2 regions of the Branchiibius cervicis genome follow, and region 1 is predicted to be linked to the other one. Evidence: riboswitches for the same ligand, from Rfam matches in the RefSeq annotation. Region 1 holds a riboswitch; the other holds the start of a gene.
What was found. Region 1 has a riboswitch for cobalamin ahead of ACFQBT_RS04575 (ribonucleoside-diphosphate reductase subunit alpha). Riboswitches for the same ligand answer to the same signal wherever they lie in the genome.
Positions count from the first base shown of each region.

Region 1 (10,643 bases):
CGCTCAACGGCGGGGGCACCGCCGATCCAGCTCTGCAACCGCGCGGGCACCGAGTACAACACGAGGACGCCCATCCGCATCAGTCGCTCGGTTGCCGCGAAAACCGCCGTTGATCCGGGGGCGACCAGTTGAACCAGCGTGACGGGCAGGCCGGTGTAGATGGCGCTGATGGCCCGGCCGGACCCCATGATCAGCTGCCCGCGCGCCGCAGCAGGACCGGCCAGCCAGTCCGCTCTGGTCAGTCGCGAGCTCGGACCGATGATGCGTCCGGCAATGACCAGCGTGGCCGGCATGGACAGCCACATCAGCAGGCTGTAAGCAATGAACGGAGCGCCGTGTGAGATAGCCACCGCAGCGACGACTGAGATCACGATCCTCGGCAGCGATTCCGACCACAACACTGCCACCGGCCGGCCGACGCCCACGAAGTACCACTGCGGTGTCATCGCCTGTGCCGCCGCCGCTCCCGCCAGCACCGCTGCCGGACCGGCGTAGTCACCAACCAGCAGCCAGGTCAGGGCACTGGCCAGGATCACTCCGGGGATGACAGTGATGGGTCGCGACGTCAGTGAGAGCCGGTACTGCTCGTCGGCATCGTGCCGGGACATCCCCGCCACTCGCTGAGGGCCGACCACTCCCCAACCCATCTCCGTCGCGACGGCAATGGCGCCGCCGAGCGACTGGGCCAACGCCATTGCGGTCCAGCCTGAGGCGCCGAACCGGGCGGTGACGGCGGGGATGACGAGCAGCGGCGACAGGAACCCTGCTGCCGGAATCAGGAGATAGAGCACCATCTCGCGCGCCTGGCGCCTGCGACCCATAGCGCAGATGATTGTGCCGCAGGTCCTATCCCCACGCAGCGCCTCTCCCGCATGCTGCCTTGTTTACGATCCGAAGGTTACGGCCACCAGGACGACGTTGAGCGTTCCGACCGCCGCCGCGACGCCCCACGCGAAGACCTTCATCGCCGGCCCGTTCACCCGGTCCCCCATCAGCCGCCGGTCCGACGTCAGCCGCACCAACGGGATCAGCGCGGCCAGGATCCCCAGGGACAGAACCACCTGGGAGCACAACAGACCGGTGACCGGTGAGACACCCAGGACGATCAGGGCGACAGCCGGGACGAGGGTCACCGCTCGTCGTAGATAGGGCGAGATCCGTTTGCGAAGGAGCCCCGTCATGATGATCTCGCCAGCGGCCGTGCCCACCGCGGTCGAGGTCAGTCCCGAGAGCAGCAGAGCCACGAGGAACGCCCACATCGCACCCCGCCCGACCCGGTCGGAGACGGCCGCGGCGATACTGCCGAAGTCACCGTCCTGCTGCCCGTGCAGAGCACCCGCACCGAAGAGCAGCATCGACACGTTCACGCCACCGGCGAGAACCATCGCCTTGGCGACCTGGCTGCGTTGCGTGCTCGGCGACTCCCGCTGCCGGGCGCTCAGGCCGGAATGCAGATAGATCGCGTGCGGCATGATCGTCGCGCCGACGATAGCGGCCGCGATCAGCACCTCGTCGGTTTGCTGAAGACGCGGCACCAACCCCTCCATCGCGGACCCGACCGACGGTGGCGCGGCGGCCATCCCGAGGACGAACGCGCCGCCGATGATCAGCATCGAAAGGACCGCGAGCCGCTCCAGGGATGCCGGGCCCTGCCGGTCACGTACGGCGAGGATCACCAGTCCCAGACCGCCGGCGAGGACCGCCGCGGGGAGCATGGGCAGCCCGAAGAGCAGATGCAGCGCTACGGCAGCTCCGATGACCTCGGCGAGATCCGTTGCCATCGCTACCATTTCGGCCTGCGCCCAATAAGCTCCCCGGCCGGTGCGACCGAGCCGGTCGCGCATCAACTCCGGCAGGGAGTGCCCGGTGACGCTGCCCAGCTTCCCCGATAGATACTGCATCGGCGCAGCGACCGCGCTCGCGCAGACGACAACCCACAGCAGGGCGTACCCGAACCGAGCCCCCGCGGAGGTGTTGGCTGCGATGTTGCCCGGATCGACGTACGCAATGGCGGCGACGAACGCCGGTCCGAGGGTGAGGCTGCCCCTGCGCGGAAGGCGCAGGGGCAGCACGGTCATGAGCCGACCTTCGCGTCCACCTCGTAGCTGGTGTTGATCGACTCGAAGAAGTTGACCAACTGCAGCGTGTCGTTCGCCGTTGCCATCCATTTGGCCGGATTGCTGACGCCCCAATGGGGTTCGAAGCCCAGCTCCTCCAACCGCCGGTCGGCGAGGTACTGCACGTAGGTGTTGATGTAGTCGGCGTTCAGCCCGAGGATGCCGCGCGGCAACAGGTCCCGGTTGTAGGCCGACTCCATCTCGACCCCGTCCAGGATCATCTGGCGGATCTCCTCGGCGAACTCCTCGGTCTGCAGGTCCGGGTTCTCATCCAGCACGGTCAGGATGAGATTGATCCCGAACTTCAGGTGCAGGGACTCATCCCGCACGATCCAGTCGATCAACGAACCGAAATTGCGCAGCAGGTTGCGCTGCCGGAAGCTCAGCGCCACCATGAACCCGCTGTAGAACCAGATCCCCTCCAGCACAACGTTGTACGCCACCAGGTTGCGCACGAAGTCCCGCTTGCCCTCGGTGGTCGTGATGTCCAGCTGCGTCGAGGCCATCCGCTCGATGAACTTCACCTCGAAGGCCTCCTTCGCGGCCATCGACGGGATGTCCACGTGAGCGGCATACGCCTCGTCGCGATCGATGGGGAACGTCTCCAGCACGTACTCGAACGCCATGCAGTGGTTGGCCTCCTCCCACATCTGTTTGGCCAGGTAGAGGTGACCCTCCGGCGCATTGATGTAGGGGTAGACCCCGAAGGCCAGCGCCTTGTTGACCAGCAGCTCGTTGGGGTTGAAGTAGCTCATTAAGAAGGTGACCGCGTGACGCTCCTCGGCGGTCATCCGCTCGAAGTCGGCCAGGTCCTCCCCCAGCTGGACCTCATGCGGGAACCACGTGTTGGCGACCGCCTGGTTGTACAGGTCGTAGGCCCACTGATAGCGGATCGGCTTGAGTAGCAAGCCGTCCTGGATACCGGTTCCAAGAATTGTCATTGGCATGCCTCGCAGTTCAAGAGTTCTTGCGGGTCGGTCGGGCAGACCAACCCTTCGATCAATTCGGGTGCGTCGATCGCCGGCTCGTCGGCCACCGCCACCACCGCGGGGGCGGGTCCAGGACGACGGCGGCCGGGGCCGCGGGGCTCGCGGCGCTTCGCTTGGCGAAGCCGAAGCCGCCGCCGGTGCGCCCTGTGCTCTCGGCCTTATTGACCTTCACGGTCGACTGCTCGGCGGTGTGCCGCGGCTTCATGTGCAGGTAGTAGGTGGTCTTCACACCCTTGCGCCACGCGTCGAGGTAGAGGTCGGCCATCACCCCGATATCCCGCGACTCGAGGTAGATGTTGCGGCTGATGGCCTGGTCAATCCATTTCTGCGCTCGCGAGGCGATGACCAGGTAGGCGTCCGGCGGCAGCTGGAACGACGTCTGATAGGTTTCTAACAGATCCTCCGGGATACCGGGTACGGCGGCCAGGTCGCCCTGGGCGCGCAGCAACTCCTCACGAACCTGCTCCCACAGACCGCGCTCCTGCAGGGCGGCCACCAGGTTGCGGTTGACCTCCAGGAACTTCCCGGCCGACGTGGCCCGCGAGAACAATTGAGAGAACTGCGGGTCAAGACCGGGAGTCGTGCCGGCGACCAGACCAATGGATGCAGTCGGTGCGATGGCCATCAAGGTGGCGTTGCGGATGCCGCCTTTCACTTTGCTGCGCAGGGCGTCCCAGTCCAGGCGCGCCGTACGGTCGACCTCGACCTCAACCCCGCGACGCTGCTCGAGGACCGCAAGGGTGTCGAACGGCACCAGTCCTTTCGACCAACCGGAGCCTTCGAAGTTGGCGTAGGCACCGCGCTCGGCGGCCAGGTCGCAGGAGGCGTCGATGGCGTGCCAGGAGATGAACTCGGTCACCTCGTCGATCAGCTCGGCCGCCTGCGGTGACGCGTAGGACAGCCCCAGCCGCTCCACCACGTCGGTAAAGCCCATCAGACCCAGGCCGATCGCGCGGTTCTGGCTGTTGGAGTGTTCCGACTGCGACACAGAGGATTTGGTGATGTCGATCAGGTTGTCCAACTGCCGCACGGCTAGTCGCGTCGACTCGGCGAGCCGGTCCCAATCCCACTCACCGTCGATGAGGTGCCGCGACAGGTTGATCGAGGCCAGGTTGCACACGGACACGTTGTCCCGGTCCTGCGGCAAGGTGATCTCGGTGCACAGGTTGCTCAGGTGGATGGTGCCGGTGTTGTCATTCAGGGCGCGCTGGTTGATGGTGTCCTTCCACGTCAGCCACGGGTGGGAGGTCGTCTGCAGAGACACCAGGATGGCCTTCCACTGCTCCTTCGCACGGATCTTGCGGAAGGATCGCAGGCCGCCTCGCTCGGCGAGAGCCACGTACTCGGCGTACCGACGGGAGAAGTCATCGCCGACCAACTCGACCAGATCAGGGGTCTCCAACGGGTCGAAGAGATACCAATCGTCATCGGCGACAACGCGTTTCATGAACTCATCACTGATCCAGACCGCGGTGTTGGCGGTGCGCGTGCGCCGGTAGGGGTCGCCGGCGTTCTGTCGTAGATCGAGGAACTGCGGGAAGTCCAGGTGCCAGTTCTCCATGTAAAAGCACAGTGCGCCGAACTTCTTGCCGCCACGGGACACCGCACGCAGGATCGAATCAATGGTGTGCATGAAGGGGATAGGCCCGGTGGACGCGGTGTTGTTGGACCGGATCGGACTACCTTCGGAGCGCAGCTTTGTGACCGAAAGACCAATGCCACCAGTACCTTTGGTCAGCCACATCACGTCACGCATCGACGTGGCGATGTGCTCGATGTCGTCGTCCATCTGCATCACGAAGCAGTTGCTCAGCTGCGGGGTCTGCGTACCTGCGTTCACCAGCGTCGATCCGGCGGCCAAGTAATCCAGTGAGGCCATCTTGCGGTAGAAGCCGATGGCCGCCTTGGTGGGTTCGGCTTCGTTCACCGACAGACCCATGGCCACGCGCATCCAGAAGTAGGCCGGCACCTCCATCGGGCTGCGGCGCGCGTCGGTGGCCATGTAACGGTTGCGAAGAGTCACGATGCCGATGTAACGCAGGCCCTCATCGAGGCTCGGGTCCAGCGCTGCGGCAAGGGATTCCAGGTCGTAGGTGCTGGCGAGGCGCTTGTCGAACAGACCGTCCTCGACCCCTTCCCGGATATAGCCCGGGAAACGCGCCTGGTGCAGGAGGGCCAGCTCCGTACCGGTCTCGAAGTCGCCGAGCACCTTCTTGTAGATCGTCTTCAGCAGCAGCCGGCTCGCGATCACGTCGAAGTCGGGATCGTCCTTGACGTTCTGCACCGCCACGTTGATGGCAGCCTCGTCCAGCTGCTGGGTGGTGATGCCGTCGAAGAGCGTGATCGCCAGCTCCGAGGCGATCTGCATGGTCTTGGCCATCGCGTCGGGCAGCCCATCGGCCGCCCGCTCGATCGCCCGGTTGATGCGATCGGCGTCGTACGGCTCGCGTGTGCCGTCGCGTTTGGTGACGTGAAGTGTCACAGGCTGGATCCCTTCCCTCGAAGTCACTCACCGGCGCACAGGGAGAGGGGAAGGTACGGCGACACCCAGGGCATCGGCGTACCTCACCGGCTCGTCCCACGAGAGCCGCGAGCACCCCACCGCAGGCTGCGGCAAGGGCAATGGCAGGTCTTCGGACTTGTGACTGTGCTCTTGACAGAGCGCCTACCGGCCGTCGCTTCCCAGGTCCTGGACCCAGTGCTGATGACGGCTTTCGTCCTCACTCACCGCTGCGGGGCAGTGCCGGAATCACACCGGCTTCCCTCTTGCCCCTCCCCGGTGTTCGCCGGGGAGGACCACTGCGTGCGCCACACTATCTAGGGGTTACAGCGCTGGCAACCCCTAGATGCTGTGTTTCGGCGTGTCGAATGACATGAATGTCATTTGCGCAGGTCACAGCCCCAAGCCCGCCCTTGCCCGCCTGCCCACCGATTCTGAGGTGATGGAGGTTGCTGAGGTGGTGTAGGGGAAAAGGGACCTCAGAACGCGCGATTGCCTCAGAATCGGTCGTCGTGAACCTGGCCGTGCGGGAGATATCCACAGCGCGCCGTCCCTGCGCGAGCTCCATCACGGCCGAAGCCGCGATGGTGAACCCATGCACGTGCGCGAAGAGATCTATCGACACGGCGGCATCCTGCCCACCCGCGCGTTGCGGGCGGCCGGCTTCAGCGATCACGCCATCCGCCGCGCATTGGCCGACCACCAGATCTACCGGGTTCGCAAGGGCTGGGTCGCGCTGCCCGAGGTCGATCGCGCCGTGGTCGTTGCCGTCCGGGCGCACGGTGTCCTCACCTGCATCAGCGAAGCTGCGCGTCGCGGGCTGTGGGTGATGTCCGATGGCCGGGTGCACGTTGCCGCTGCTCCGCACGCCGGCGGGATTCGATCCGACGGCTGCGTCGTCCATTGGGGTGCAGCCGCGCTGCCGCGTCATCCCGATGCTGCTGTGGACTCCCTGGAGAACAGTCTGCTGTTGATCGCAGGGTGCCAGACCCACGAAAATGCCGTCGCTGCCTGGGAATCCGCGATCCGGAAGGGTCTGACCACTCCAGAGGTCATGAGCCGCCTGCCGATGACTGCGCGGACTCGGGCCATCCTGGATGTCGTCCGGCCGTGGTCCGACTCAGGCCTCGAGTCGTTTGCGATGAGTCGCCTGCGGTTCCTGAGGGTGGCCGTACGGCAGCAGATCGTGATCGCGGGCAAACCCGTCGACTTCCTCATCGGGGACCGGCTGGTATTCCAGATCGATGGAGGCCATCACGTCGGTGATCAACGCAGCAGGGACATCGCGCACGATGCTCTGCTCACGACGATGGGTTACACCGTCATCCGCGTCAGTTACGACCAGATGGTCAACGACTGGCCGGCGGTGCAGCACCGAATCATGCGGGCCATCGCACAGCGGCTCCATCTCGCCGCTTGACCTGCGCCACCGTTGTGAAGGAGAGGTTTCTGAGGAGATCGCGGATTCTGAGGGATCCACGCCCGGGCCAGGTCCTCCACAATGTCGAATTCCTCAGAATCGTCGGTGGGAGGCTGGGACAAGGATGGGAAGTCGCCGGGAAGGTGTTACGGGCAGATCACAAACCAGCGCGGCGACCCTCCACCGGCACGGCAGGATGTCAGGATCGGGGAACGACCGTCACGGTCGATGTGCCGATAGTCAAGGAGCAGCAATGCGCAGCATCACCAAAGCCTCGGGCCTAGGGGCCGTTACCGCGGTCGCACTCATGACCGCGCTGTCCGCGTGTGGGTCCGACAGCCTGAACACCGGCTCGACCGGCACCAACTCGCCGACGGCCAGCGTGACCACCGGCGGCGCTGACGCGAGCCTGGCCTCGATGGTCCCCGCCGACATCAAGGCCAAGGGCACGCTGACCGTGGGTTCGGACGCCAGCTACGCCCCGAACGAGTACCTCCAGGGCGGCACCACCGTCGTCGGGATGGATGTCGACCTCTTCAACGCCGCCCTGGCCAAGCTGGGCCTGAAAGCCAACTGGCAGAACGGCAACTTCGACACGCTGATCCTGGGCGTCACGTCCGGCAAGTACGACGCCGCGGCCTCGTCCTTCACCATCAACGCCGACCGGATGAAGCAGGTCAACATGATCAGCTATTTCACCGCCGGCAGCCAGTGGGTCACCACCAAGGGCAACCCCAACAAGGTCGACCCGGACAACGCCTGCGGTCTGACCGTGGGTGTACAGAAGGGCACGGTGCAGGTCGATGACCTGACCGCCCGCAGCAAGAAGTGCCGGGAGTCGGGCAAGGAGGTCATCACCCAGGTCGTCGAGCAGGACCAGTCCAAGGTGACCGCGGACCTGGTCAGCGGCAAGGTGCAGGCGATGGTGGCCGACTCCCCTGTCGCGCTCTATGCGGTGAAGCAGACCGGCGACAAGCTGGAAGCAGTCGGCAAGATCTACGACTCCGCGCCCTACGGCATCGTGGTGAAGAAGGACGCCACGGACTTCGCCAAGGCGATCGCCGCGGCCTTCACCGCGATGGAGAAGGACGGCAGCTACAAGCAGATCCTGGCCAAGTGGGGCCAGGAGTCCGGTGCGATCACCACCTTCGAGGTCAACCCCAGTGTCAGTTGACCCTGTGAACACCACCGACCGGCCGGGCGAGATCAACGCCCGGCCGGTCCGGCATCCGTGGCGCTGGGTGGCGCTCGCCGTCATCGCCGTGCTGGTGGCGATGATGATCTCCTCCTTCGTCACCAACCCCGCCTGGGACTGGGGATTCGTCGCCACGGTGATGAACTACCGTCCCGTCTTGCAGGGCCTGCTGCGCGGAACCATCGTCGGCACGATCGGCGCCATGATCCTGGGCATCGTCGGCGGGGTGCTGCTGGCGATCATGCGACTGTCGGACAACCCGGTGCTGCGCGGCGTCGCCTTCGTCTATACCTGGTTCTTCCGGGCCATCCCCCGCCTGGTGCTCCTGGTGATGCTGGGTAGTGGACTGGCAGTCCTCTATCCGCATCTGGACATCGGCTTCCCGTTCGCCCAGCAGCTGTTCGGCACCGACAACCCGTTGATGGTCGGGACCATCCAGGTCAACAAGATCTCCAACACCATCATCATCGGCATCATCGGTCTGGGCCTCTCCGAGGCGGCGTACATGGCCGAGATCGCTCGTGCCGGGATCCAGTCGGTCGACCCCGGCCAAGCGGAGGCCGCCAAAGCGATCGGCATGAGCAACGCAAAGACCATGCGCCGGATCACCCTGCCGCAGGCGATGCGGGTCATCGTGCCGCCGACCGGCAACGAGACCATCGCCATGGTGAAGGACACCTCGCTGTTGTCGGCGGTGCCGATCATCGTCGAGTTGTGGTTCCAGGTCACCCAGGTGGCCAGTAACACCTACCGGATCATGCCGGCGTACGTCGCGGGCGTCATCTGGTACCTCATCGTCTGCTCGATCCTGATGATCGGCCAGTCCTACCTGGAGCGCTACTTCGGCCGGGGCTTCGGCACCGGCCCAGCGGCTGGGGCCACCAAGAGCCGCTTGCGGTTGAACTTCATCGGAGGCGACCACTGAGATGACGACGACGACCGACGCACCGCTGGTGAAAGCGCTCAATGTCACCAAGTCGTTCCACCACACCGAAGTGCTCAAGGGCATCGACATGGACGTGCACTCCGGCGAGGTGGTCTGCTTGCTCGGCCCGTCCGGGTCGGGCAAGACCACCTTCCTGCGGTGCATCAACCAGCTGGAGACCATCAACGGCGGACGCATCTGGGTCGACGGCGAACTCATGGGGTACGACGACCGCGACGGCACGCTGTTCCGCTTGAACGACAAGCGGATTGCCCAGCAGCGCGGCGAGATCGGGATGGTCTTCCAACGCTTCAACCTCTTCCCGCACAAGACGGCGTTGCAGAACGTCGCGGAGGGGCCGATCCACGTGCAGAAGCGGCCGAAGGCCGAAGCGCTCAAGGAAGCCCGTGAGTTGCTGGATCGCGTCGGGCTCGCCGACCGCGCCGACCACTACCCCGCGCAACTGTCCGGCGGCCAGCAGCAGCGGGTCGCGATCGCGCGAGCACTGGCGATGAAGCCCAAGCTCATGCTTTTCGACGAACCCACCTCGGCCCTCGACCCCGAGTTGGTCGGCGAAGTGCTGGACGTGATGCGCGAGCTGGCCGACGCCGGGATGACGATGATCGTGGTCACCCACGAGATCTCGTTCGCCCGCGACGTCGCCGACCGGGTTGTCTTCATGGACGGTGGTGTGGTCGTCGAGGAAGGACCGTCCAAGGAGGTCATCGCCCGTCCGCAGCATGAGCGGACCAAGACCTTCCTGCGCCGGATCCTGGCCGAGCAGCACGAGACCCCCGTGCCGGTGGCCGACCCCGCCGACGGGTGAGCCTGCCGTTCGGCATCGCCGTCGTGCGCGGCACCTCCATGGAGCCGACGTACGTCGAGGGCGACCGTCTGGTGGTGCACTACGGCCAGCGGGTGCACCCTGGCCGGCCCCACGTCGTACGCCTGCCGGAGGGCCCGGACGGGCCGCGCCCTGTCGCAGTCAAACGGATCACCCGGCGGGAGCCGGACGGACGGTGGTGGCTGAGCGCGGACAATCCGGCCGGCACCGACTCCCGGCAGTTCGGTGCGGTACCGGCCGGATCGGTGATCGGTGTGGTGCTAGGACGCCTGCCGCGACGCCGTCGCATCTGACGCCCGGGTGTAGGTGCGCCTTACGAAGCTCGCGGGCGCGGGGGTAGTTTCGACGTAGCGGACCCGCTCAACGCGGGGTCCGGCAACCCGAGCCAACGAAAGGACGCCACATGCTTCGCAAGCTGTTCGCCCCCACCATCGAGGTCAGTGCGCACTGCGACCTGCCGTGCGGGGTGTACGACCCGGCCCAGGCCAAGATCGAGGCCGAGTCCATCAAGGGCATCTGCGAGAAGGTCGCCGGCAACGACGACCCCGACTTCCGCACCCGCGCCCTGATCATCAAGGAGCAGCGCTCCGAGTTGGTCAAGCACCACCTGTGGGTGCTGTGGACCGACTACTTCAAGCCGCCGCACTTCGAGA
Region 1 is NZ_JBHSWJ010000002.1:816,365-827,007, reverse strand. It holds gene ACFQBT_RS04590 (polysaccharide biosynthesis protein) at 1-821, opposite strand, end outside; gene ACFQBT_RS04585 (Nramp family divalent metal transporter) at 885-2,078, opposite strand; gene ACFQBT_RS04580 (ribonucleotide-diphosphate reductase subunit beta) at 2,075-3,058, opposite strand; gene ACFQBT_RS04575 (ribonucleoside-diphosphate reductase subunit alpha) at 3,117-5,588, opposite strand; cobalamin riboswitch at 5,714-5,922, opposite strand; gene ACFQBT_RS04570 (DUF559 domain-containing protein) at 6,202-7,026, shown strand; gene ACFQBT_RS04565 (ABC transporter substrate-binding protein) at 7,280-8,200, shown strand; gene ACFQBT_RS04560 (amino acid ABC transporter permease) at 8,205-9,146, shown strand; gene ACFQBT_RS04555 (amino acid ABC transporter ATP-binding protein) at 9,148-9,972, shown strand; gene ACFQBT_RS04550 (S24/S26 family peptidase) at 9,969-10,283, shown strand; gene sodN (superoxide dismutase, Ni) at 10,394-10,643, shown strand, end outside.

Region 2 (10,643 bases), 410 kb from region 1:
TCCAGCGTTTCCTCCATCAGGGGCAGCCCGATCCGCCGGATGCGATGGATGCCGCCTCGCAGATCACCGCGCAACTGTTGGGCACGCGTGACCCGCCCGACTCCGAGCACCAACGTGGGCACCACGCTGACGGCGACGACAACCGCCGTGCCGACGTCCCGGAGCGCTGACGGCAGCAGCCGCAGCAGCCGGCGCGGATTGGCCAGGGCGTTCGCCGCACCGAAGCACAGGAACATGGCCGCCAGCCGCAAACCCTCGCAGGCGGCGACGACCAGCCCCTCGAGACTGATGGGGCCCAGCAACTGGATCCCGGCGGCCCAGCTGGGCATGTCGACGGTCGGCAGGCGCAGCAGGACCGTGTCACCGGTCTTGGCACCGACCAGCACGTAGAGCACGACACGGGTCACGATGACGAACGCGCCCAGGTAGAAGTACCACCGGAAGGCGCGGGCCCACGGCGCGTCGGTCCGGCGGGACAACACCACGAAAACCACCGCGGCCATGGCGATGGCCAGCAGCAACGGGTTGGTGACCTGGCTGACTGCCGCGGCCACGCAGATTGCCCACACCCACCACGCACCAGGATGCAGGGCACGCGAGACGGAGACCGCGTGGAAGGACCGCGCCACCCGATCAGCCGCGACGACGGCGCGCCGCCAGCAGCCCGGCTCCGCCCAGACCCGCGACCGCGACGACACCGGCTCCGACGGCCACGGCCGTGTTGCCCGACCCGGCAGCAGAGTCGGCGGGCTGCCCGGCGGCCACCGCGTCACCGTTGCCAGCCGGCCCGGAGCTGCTTGCTCCGGCGGACGCGGCGGCACTGCTGGTACCCGTGCTGCTCGCGGCGCTGCGCGATGCCGCAGCGGAACTCGTGGCCGACGCTGCCGTGGTGGCTGATCCGGAAGTCGCCGACATGGAACCGGGACTGCTCGTTGCCCCGGCGCTCGGCGCACCCGACGGGACTGAACCCGGCTGCGCTGCGGAGGAGTCCGGGGCTGGCGCAGGTCCAGCCGGAGCCTTGGCCGACGTCGACGGCATCGTGGTCGACGTCGGCTTGGGTGGCGTCGGCTTGGGCGTCGACGGCTTGGGCGCAGGTGTCGAGCTCGTCGGCTTCGGTGTCGGCTTGGACGTGCTGCCGCCGGAGGAGATGGCCGGCGGTTTGATAGCCGGTTGAGCACCGGCCCCGAAACTGAAGCCGACTGCGGTACCGGGCTGTGGACGGTAGCTCGCGACGCCGAGACTGCCGTACCGCCACGATCCACCTGCGGGCCCCACCCAGAACGACCAGTACGCCTTGCTCGACGGTGTCGACTGACACGACCCGGATGGAGCGCCGTTCAGCTGGCACAGAAAACCAGGCTGCGTGACGACCGTCGTGGGTCCGAACCCGGTCGCTGCCAGCGCTGCCCATGCCGACGACGGGGTTCCGGCGGCGCACTTCGTCGTCACTCCGGTACGGCCGTCCACTCCGTTCCAGGAGACGACCACCGTCACGCCGCTGCTCGTCGTGCACCCTGTCGCAGCGGCCGCCGGCGACAGCGTTCCGGCCCCGCCGGCCGCGAGGACGGCGAGCGGGGCCAGTACGAGGGCAGCCGAGCGCGAGAACCGGGTCACCGGTTAGTGCTTCCCGCGGCGACGGGAGACGCGGCGCAGCCCCGCGGCGCCGGTCGCCAGGGCGCCGCCGGCGACAACGGCTCCCACGAGGAGGCCACCGCCCGAACTGTCTTGCGGTCCGTCGGTGATGACCGGTGGGCCGGTCACCGTCGAGGTCGCGGTGGCGGTCGGGGTAACCGTGCCGGTCGGGGTCGCGGTGCCGGTCGGGGTCGCTATGCAGGCGTCGGCCGGAGTAGCCGCGGCCGACCCGGATGCGCTCACCGTGACGTAGCTGGAGCCGACGAGGCCCACGATCCCCTGCGCCGTGGCCGTGTCGTCCGACTGGTCGGGCGCAGCCTTGCTACCCAACTTCTTCTTGTCGGCCAGGCTCTGCGCATTCGCCGCCAGGCCGCCGCGTAGGGCGGCCGGGAAACCGCAGTCGTACTGCAGCGTCTTCAGGTAGGAGCGGGCCTTGGTCGCTCGCACTGTGTCCCCGGCCGCGGTGAACGCCATCGCTGCCAAGCCGGTCGAGTTGGCGACACCCACGGTTCCGACCGCGCCGGCGGAGTTCTGCTGACCGGCCAGATACGTCACGGCCTTGCTCAGCGCATCGCGCTGGCCGCCAACGGCCACCAGCGCCTGGATCACGAAACCGGTCGCGTCGGGGTCACTCACGCACGTTGTGTCGTCCAAGGTGAAGTCGAACCCGCCGTTGCTGCACTGTTGCTTCAGCAGGTAGGAGACGGCGCTCGGCGACACCGTCTGACCAACCCGCTGCAGGCTCAACAAGGCAAGGGACTGACTGATGCTGCTGGAGTAGTCCTGTGCATCCTTCACGCTGGGATCCAGCTTGTCCTGGAACCGCCCCGATGCCGCCAATCGGTCCTGTAGTTGATCGATCAGGTCGACGCCCCCGAAGGTGCGCGGGTTCTGTTCCTCCACGACCGCCAGCAACAGGGCCTTGGCGGTCGCCCCAGCGGAAATGGCCGGACCGCTTCCGGTGTAGGCCGTCACGTTCTTGGCAAACCAGGCGGTGGACTTCGCCGCCTGCGCTTTGCTGGTTCCGGAGGCGGCCAGGCCCATGATGGCGTCGGCCGTGCCGCCGGTGTTGGCATACCGCGGGCCGCCCATGAAGGAGTCGTAGAGCAGGTGATCGTCGCCGGCGGCCAGTTGCTGGGACAGATAGCGGGCGGCAGACGCGCCCGGATCGGTGATCGTCGCGGCCGATGCGGGGGTGCTGATCGCGACGCTGGCGGCGATGACTCCCGCCGGAATCGTAAGAAAGACCGCGCGACGCGCGGCAGTGCTGGATTGCATGAGGCCTTCCTGAAGGTCCTCTGCACGACCTGATCCTGGGCGGAAAGCCTGGAACTCGGCCCGCAGATCTCGACGGGTGTGAGTTACTGCGCGATGGCTGGTATCCCGGCTCGTGATCGTGACGATCACCTACGGTTGCGGACCAGCGCCGGATTCTGACCGGCTTCCCCTTCCACCGTGCCTGCCCCGATCGTCGACCTGGGCAGGTGGCCAGGGTATCGCAACCGTCCGGCCGATCCGGCCCGCGGCCTGCTTGCGCGCTACTCTCGTCACCGTGACCACGACCCTCGTCCTCGCCGGGGTGCACACCCCTGTGAGCCGGTACGCCGAGTCACTGCTCACCGGCGACGGCACCCGGGTGCTGCGCCCGTTGGCAGACGAGGCAGATCCGGCTCTTTCCGACACGATCAGCACCGTCACGGAACCCGCTTTCGCCTCGCCGCCCGAGGGCTGGGTGACCGAAGAATCGAACGACCTGGTGCGCTCGATCCTCTACGCCCGCGGCGCCGTTCTGGTCGACAACCTGGCCGCGTGGGTGGCCGGAAAGATCACCGCGGCGAATGCCTGGGACGCTCCCGAGAAAGCCAACGCCGCCGTCACCGACGCCACGCTCGAACTCGCCGCTCTGCTGTCGGCTCTGCCGTACGACGCGGTGGTCATCAGCCGCGAGCTGGGTCTGATGGTCGCTGCCGGTGCACCGGTCGACCGCACGCTGCAAGACGCCCTGGGCCTGGCGAACACGGTCCTGTCCAACCACCTGAGTCGGGCCGTCCTGCTGATGGGCGGCCGGGCGGTCGACCTTTCCGCGTTCCCGGCACTGCCCTACTGACCTCGCGTCGTCGTCCTCCGTCCTATCCCCGGCGGACCCGGCGGCGGTCGTCGGGCAGCCGCACCGTGGCGCCGGTCGCGTCCAGGTGGGCCAGCAGCGCCAGGACGACGCGCCGGCTCGTTCCGAGCGCCTGCCGGGCCGTGCTCACCGTGAACGGCTGGTCGAGGTCGGCCAAAAGGTCCACGGCGCGCCGGTCGGCACCCGGCAGGAGCACGATGCCGTCGGCGACGCGCAACAGCAGACCGTCGCGGTGCAACCGGCCGATCCGCGACCGGTCAAGGCCCAGCTCGGCCAAGCGCTGCGCCGTCGGTGCCGCGAACGGTGCCGATGCCAACTCCTCCTGCAACTCCTGCACCGCCGGATCCATCTCGACGCGGCGGGCCGTGCCCACCCGGCCCGCCGCCACCGGTAGCCACCCCTCGGCGAGCGCCGCCACGATGACAGGGTCGGGCAGATCGAGCGCCTGCGCTGCCTCCGGGATCGCCAACTGCCCCCGGCCGCGTCGACCGCCGTCCGCAGCCGGTCACGTAGTTCGCTTGCCCGATCGGCTCCGATCAGCCAATCCCCGACCGCCACCGCACCGTCCGGTACCGGGTCCACGGGGGCGCCGATCCGGGCCAGGTCCGATCGGCGTACGACGCCCCGGCGACGCAGCTCGGCCGCCGGGGTCGCGCCGTACTCCCCCAAGGACGTCGCCCGCTCGGCGGCCGAGCCCCGACGCTCCAGCGCCGGCGGGAGCGGGTCGAGGACCTCGAGGCCCCACAGGCGCCGGCTGCCGGGGTCTCGCAGTACCCCGCGGTCCGCTACCCGCAGCGGAAGCGCCGCATCGAGCCGCAGCCGGTAGAAACCGCCTCCCAACCGCCGGGTCCGCACTCCCACCGCAGCCGAACCCAGATGCAGCATCGGCCGCTCGGGAACCCGCTCCGGGCCGATCAGTCGAACGTCGGCCTCCCGGGTCGGCAGGAACGCACCCAGCGTCGTCAGCGCAGTCCCCCGGGTCAGCGAATCCGGCACCGGCGCAGCCAGATTCAGGGCTACCCGGGCAACGCCGGTCGCACTCGGACACGGTCGGCCCAGCGATTCCACGCCGCGCACCCGCACCTGCTGCGAACCGGCCGCGAGTTGCTCCCCTGCCCGGATCGTGCCGGCCGGCAGGGTGCCGGTGACCACGGTTCCTGCCCCCTTGATGTGGAACCGGCGGTCGACCCACAACCGCACGTCCGCCGACGGGTCAGGACCGGGTACGCCGCCCAGCACCCCACCGAGAACCTCGCGGAGCCGGTCCAGGCCGGCACCGGTGTGTCCGCTGGCCACGACGGCCGGCATGTGCGCCAGCCCGGTACCCGCCAGGGCTTCTCGCGCTTGCCCGAGGGCCGGTGCGGGATCGGCCAGGTCGGCCCTGGTGATGACCAGCAGGCCGTGCCGGACGCCGAGAGCCTCCAGCACAGCGAGGTGTTCGCCGGTCTGCGGCATCCAGCCGTCGTCGGCGGCCACCACCAACATCGCGACCGGGACCGGGCCCAGTCCGGCCAGCGCGGTGGCGATGAACCGCTCGTGCCCGGGAACGTCGACGAAAGCGACCTGGCCGACCGGTGGCAGATCGGTCCAGGCGTACCCCAGCTCGATGGTCAGCCCGCGCCGACGCTCCTCGGTCAACCGGTCGGGGTCGGTACCGGTCAGCGCCCGCACGAGCGTGGACTTGCCGTGATCGACGTGACCGGCGGTGGCGACGACCTGCATCAGCCGGCCGCCACGACCCGCACCACCGCCTGCGCCAGCGCCTCGTCGTCCGCCTCGGGCACCGTGAGCAGGTCCAGCTCCAGACGGTCGTCATGTACTCGCCCGACGACCGGTGGCTCACCCAGCCGCAGCGCCCGGGCGTACTGCGGCGGCACCGTGAGCGTCCAACTGGGCAACGGCACCCCCGGTGCGCCTCCCCCGCCGACCCTGCCGGCCGACTTCCGGACGTCGACGTCGCAACCCGGGACCTGCTCGCGCAACCGGGCCGCCAGGGTTTCGGCCCGCTGCCTGAGCTCTTCCGGGCGCCGGGCCAACGCTTGCGCGACCGGGGTGGGCGGACCGCACAGCGTGGCTTCCAGCGCCGCCAGCGTCAGCTTGTCCACCCGCACCGCGCGCGCCATGGGGTGCCGGCGCAACCGGTGCACGAGAGCGGCATCACCCAGCAGGAGCCCGCACTGCGGCCCGCCGAGCAGTTTGTCCCCGGAGGCGGTGACCAGGTCCGCGCCCGCGCGCAGGGTGCTGGCCGCGTCCGGCTCCTCGGGCAGGCGGGGATGCGGTGCGAGCAGGCCGGAACCGATGTCCATGACGACCGGCACCCCGAGCCCGGTGAGGGCGGAGACCGCCACGCTAGAGGTGAAGCCCTCCACGCGGAAGTTGGACGGGTGCACCTTCAGCACGAATCCGGTCCGGTCGTTGACCGCGCTCGCATAGTCCTCCCGCCGGACCCGGTTGGTGGTCCCGACCTCGCGCAGCCGGACGCCGACGGACTCCAACAACTCCGGGATCCGGAACCCGTCGCCGATCTCGACCATCTCGCCGCGCGCGACCACGATCTCACCGTCCGCGGCCAGTGCCCGCGCCGCCAGGACCAGGGCCGCAGCACCGTTGTTGACCACGTGCACGTCGCCCGCCTCCGGTACGGCCGCGCGCAGCGCATCCATCGCCGCGCGTCCACGCGGTCCCCGGCGGGCCGACTCGAGGTCCATCTCGACGTCCGTCGCCCCCGCCGCCACCGCGACCGCTTCGCGCGCGGCGTGCGACAGCGGCGCCCGGCCCAGATTGGTATGCACGATCACTCCGGTCGCGTTGATGACCCGGCGCATCGACGTACCACTGGCCGGCAGGGCGTCCAGTGCCGCGTCCACGACCGACTCAGGGGCGAGTTCGCCACGCCGGCAACGGTCTTGCGCCGCGACGATCGACGCCTTGACCCGGTCCCGGCCGAGCCGGTCGATGGACCGCGCCAGCCGGGGATCGGCCAGCAACGCATCCGTCCGGGGCACCCGGCGGCGAGGGTCCTGCACGGGTCCTCCTGCGGTGACGGGACGAAGTGGCGGAGGCGGACGGGAATCGAACCCGCCTGGCCGGGATACCCGGCCACAACGGTTTTGAAGACCGCGCCCGTCACCAGACGAGGAACGCCTCCGCCGGAAGCCTAACGGGCGAGAACCTCCGAACGGGGTACGGCGTGAACTAGCGTGAGTTCCGACACCGCGAGAAGGAGTTCCGATGGTTGGCACACCGCTGGAATGGCCGGTGCTGCGGCAGTTGCGCAGCGGCGACCGGCTGGGTCGCGGCGCGGCAGTCCAGTCCGCGCGCAGCCGGGATCTGATCGCCCGCACCGAGCAGGCCGACGCCGTCGTCCCGTCCGTGTGCCCGTTCTGCGCGGTGGGCTGCGGGCAGCGGGTCTTCGTCTCGGACGGCAAGGTGACGCAGATCGAGGGTGACCCGGCGAGCCCCATCTCGCGAGGCCGCCTGTGTCCCAAGGGAAGTGCGAGCAAGCAGTTGGTCACCTCGGCCAGCCGCGTCACGAAGGTGCGGTACCGCCGACCGGGCGGCTCGCAATGGGAGGATCTCGATCTCGACACCGCGATGGACATGATCGCCGACCGGGTCATCGCCACCCGCCGGCAGATGTGGCAGTGGCAGGACGAGCAGGGCAAGCGGACCCGGCGCACGCTGGGTATCGCCAGCCTCGGAGGAGCGACCCTCGACAACGAGGAGAACTACCTCATGAAGAAGCTCTACACGGCGCTGGGCGCGATCCAGATCGAGAACCAAGCCCGCATTTGACACTCCTCCACCGTTCCCGGTCTGGGAGCGAGCTTCGGCCGGGGAGGAGCCACATCCTTCCAGCAGGACCTGGCCAACGCCGACTGCATCCTGATCGAGGGCTCCAACATGGCCGAGTGTCACCCGGTGGGTTTCCAGTGGGTGATGGAGGCCAAGAAGCGGGGCGCGATGATCATCCACGTCGACCCGCGATTCACCCGTACTTCTGCGGTCGCTGACCTGCACGTGCCGCTGCGCGCCGGCACCGATGTGATGTTCCTCGGCGCCCTGGTGAACTACGTCCTGCAGAACGAACTGGACTTCCGCGAGTACGTCGTGAACTTCACCAACGCTGCGTCGATCGTCAGCGAGGATTTCGTCGACACCGAGGATCTGGACGGCCTGTTCTCCGGCTGGGATGAGGAGAAGCGGCACTACGACCCCAGCACCTGGCAGTACGAAGGAGCGACCGAGTCCGCGGCCGCCGGTCAGCGCGACCCCGGTCAGCCGGCGGGACCCGACGAATCGAGCGACGCCGAGCAGTCGCACGAGGCCGGTCAGTCCGAGACAGCGGGTTCCGGCGGGCCGTCGGTAGGTGCCAAGCCGGAACGCGACGAGACCCTGCAACACCCGCGCTGCGTCTACCAGATCCTCAAGCGGCACTTCGCCCGCTACACCCCCGAGCTGGTGGAGCAGGTCTGCGGGGTGCCGCCGGAGCAGTTCGAGCAGGTGGCGCGCGCCCTCACCGACAACTCCGGGCGCGAACGCACCAGCGCCTTCTGTTATGCCGTCGGCTGGACGCACCACTCCACCGGTGTGCAGAACATCCGCACCGCATCCATCCTGCAGCTGCTGCTGGGCAACATCGGCCGGCCCGGCGGCGGGATCATGGCGTTGCGCGGCCACGCGAGCATCCAGGGCTCGACCGACATCCCGACGCTCTACAACCTGCTGCCCGGGTACATCCCGATGCCGCATGCGCAGCAGCACGAGGACCTCGACTCGTTCGTCGCGGAGGACGCCGGGAAGACCGGGTACTGGGGCAACATGCGCGATTACGCGGTCAGTCTGCTCAAAGCGTGGTGGGGTGAATCGGCCACTGCTGACAACGATTTCCGGTTCGACTACCTCCCCAGACTGACGGGTCACCACGGCACGTACGACACCGTGGTCAACCAGATCGAGGGGCGCTGCAAGGGTTACTTCGTGATCGGCGAGAACCCGGCGATCGGCTCCGCCAACGGCAAGATGCAGCGCCTGGGTCTGGCCAACCTGGATTGGCTGGTCGTGCGGGACATGGCGATGATCGAGACGGCGACCTTCTGGAAGGACGGCCCCGAGATCGACACCGGGGAGTTGGTCACCGCCGAGATCGGCACCGAGGTCTTCTTCCTGCCGGCTGCCTCCCACGTGGAGAAGAAGGGCACCTTCACCAACACCCAGCGCCTGCTGCAGTGGCGCCACCAGGCGGTGCAACCGCCGGGCGATGCCCGCAGCGACCTGCAGTTCTACTACGAGCTGGGGCAGCGCATCCGGGCCAAGCTGGCCGGATCGACCGACGAGATGGACGCGCCGCTGCTGGACCTCACGTGGGACTACCCGACCGAGGGTCCGTTGCAGGAGCCGGATGCCGAGGCCGTCCTGGCCGAGATCAACGGCTACGACACCTCCGGCGACCACCCAAGCCCGGTGTCGTCGTACACCCAGCTCAAGAGCGACGGGTCGACGTCCTGTGGCTGCTGGATCTACGCCGGGGTCTACGCGGACGGGGTCAACCAGGCGGCCCGTCGCAAGCCGCGCTGGGAGCAGGACGAGGTGGCGCTGGAATGGGGTTGGGCCTGGCCGGCCAATCGCCGCATCCTCTACAACCGGGCGGCGGCCGACCCGCAGGGGCAACCCTGGAGCGAGCGCAAGAAGTACGTCTGGTGGGACGAGCAGGCGGGCACGTGGACGGGCGCGGACGTGCCCGACTTCGTCGCCGATCGTCCGCCGGACTACGTCCCGCCCGAGGGCGCCACCGGCCCGGACGCGATCGGCGGCGGCGATCCGTTCATCATGCAGACCGACGGCAAGGCCTGGCTCTATGCACCCGTGGGACTGGCCGATGGCCCGCTGCCGGCGTTCTACGAGCCGCCCGAGTCACCGGTGAGCAACGCCGTGTACCGCCAGCAGAGCAACCCGGCCCTGGAACCGATCACAACCGGTTCCAACCCGATGAACCCGTCGCTGACGCACGTGTTCCCGTACGTGTTCACCAGCTATCGGTTGACCGAGCATCACACCGCGGGCGGGATGAGCCGGACCCTGCCCTACCTGTCGGAGTTGCAACCGGAGATGTTCTGTGAGGTCTCACCCCGCCTGGCCGCGCAGCGCGGCCTGGAGCACGGCGGGTGGGCCACCATCGTCACCTCCCGCTCGGCGATCGAGGCCCGCGTCGTGGTCACCGAGCGACTGCGCTCGTTGCGCCTTGGCGATCAGTTCGTCGAACAGGTCGGCTTGCCCTACCACTGGGGTGGCAACGGTCTGGTCACCGGCGACGCGGCCAACGACCTGGTGGGCGTGGCCCTCGACCCGAACGTGCATATCCAGGACAAGGTCGGCACCTGCGACATCCGGGCCGGTCGTCGACCCCGTGGTGCCGCGCTACTGGATTTCGTCCAGCAATACCGTGACCGTGCCGCCGATTCGCAGGAGTAGCCGTGAACCATTCGCTGTCCGGACCCCTCGACGACCCGGCGGGTGACGCGGGGTACGACGGGCATCCGCCGCGCAAGGGCTTCTTCACCGATACCTCGATCTGCATCGGGTGCAAGGCGTGTGAGGTGGCGTGCAAGGAGTGGAACGCCGTCCCCGAGGACGGGCTGGCGATGACCGGCATGTCCTACGACAACACCGTGGCACTCGGCGCATCGACCTGGCGGCACGTGGCGTTCGTCGAGCAGACCGAGCCCCCATCGCCGCCTGCAGTGGATCTCGGAATGCCGGTCGTGGGTCCGCCTGAGCCGCAAGGCGATCCGGGCGAAGTGCGCTGGTTGATGTCCTCGGACGTGTGTAAGCACTGCACGCACGCCGCCTGTCTTGACGTGTGCCCGACCGGCGCGCTCTTTCGCAC
Region 2 is NZ_JBHSWJ010000002.1:1,230,897-1,241,539, reverse strand. It holds gene ACFQBT_RS06585 (CbiQ family ECF transporter T component) at 1-629, opposite strand, end outside; gene ACFQBT_RS06580 (hypothetical protein) at 634-765, opposite strand; gene ACFQBT_RS06575 (hypothetical protein) at 776-1,174, shown strand; gene ACFQBT_RS06570 (hypothetical protein) at 1,364-1,621, shown strand; gene ACFQBT_RS06565 (prenyltransferase/squalene oxidase repeat-containing protein) at 1,618-2,910, opposite strand; cobalamin riboswitch at 2,989-3,120, opposite strand; gene ACFQBT_RS06560 (bifunctional adenosylcobinamide kinase/adenosylcobinamide-phosphate guanylyltransferase) at 3,185-3,739, shown strand; gene ACFQBT_RS06555 (SelB domain-containing protein) at 3,762-3,887, opposite strand; gene selB (selenocysteine-specific translation elongation factor) at 3,884-5,479, opposite strand; gene selA (L-seryl-tRNA(Sec) selenium transferase) at 5,479-6,783, opposite strand; tRNA gene ACFQBT_RS06540 (tRNA-Sec) at 6,811-6,905, opposite strand; gene fdh (formate dehydrogenase) at 6,989-10,228, shown strand; gene ACFQBT_RS06530 (4Fe-4S dicluster domain-containing protein) at 10,231-10,643, shown strand, end outside.
Region 2: it holds a riboswitch for cobalamin, as region 1 does, so the genes downstream of both, ACFQBT_RS06565 (prenyltransferase/squalene oxidase repeat-containing protein) here and ACFQBT_RS04575 (ribonucleoside-diphosphate reductase subunit alpha) in region 1, are expected to answer to the same signal.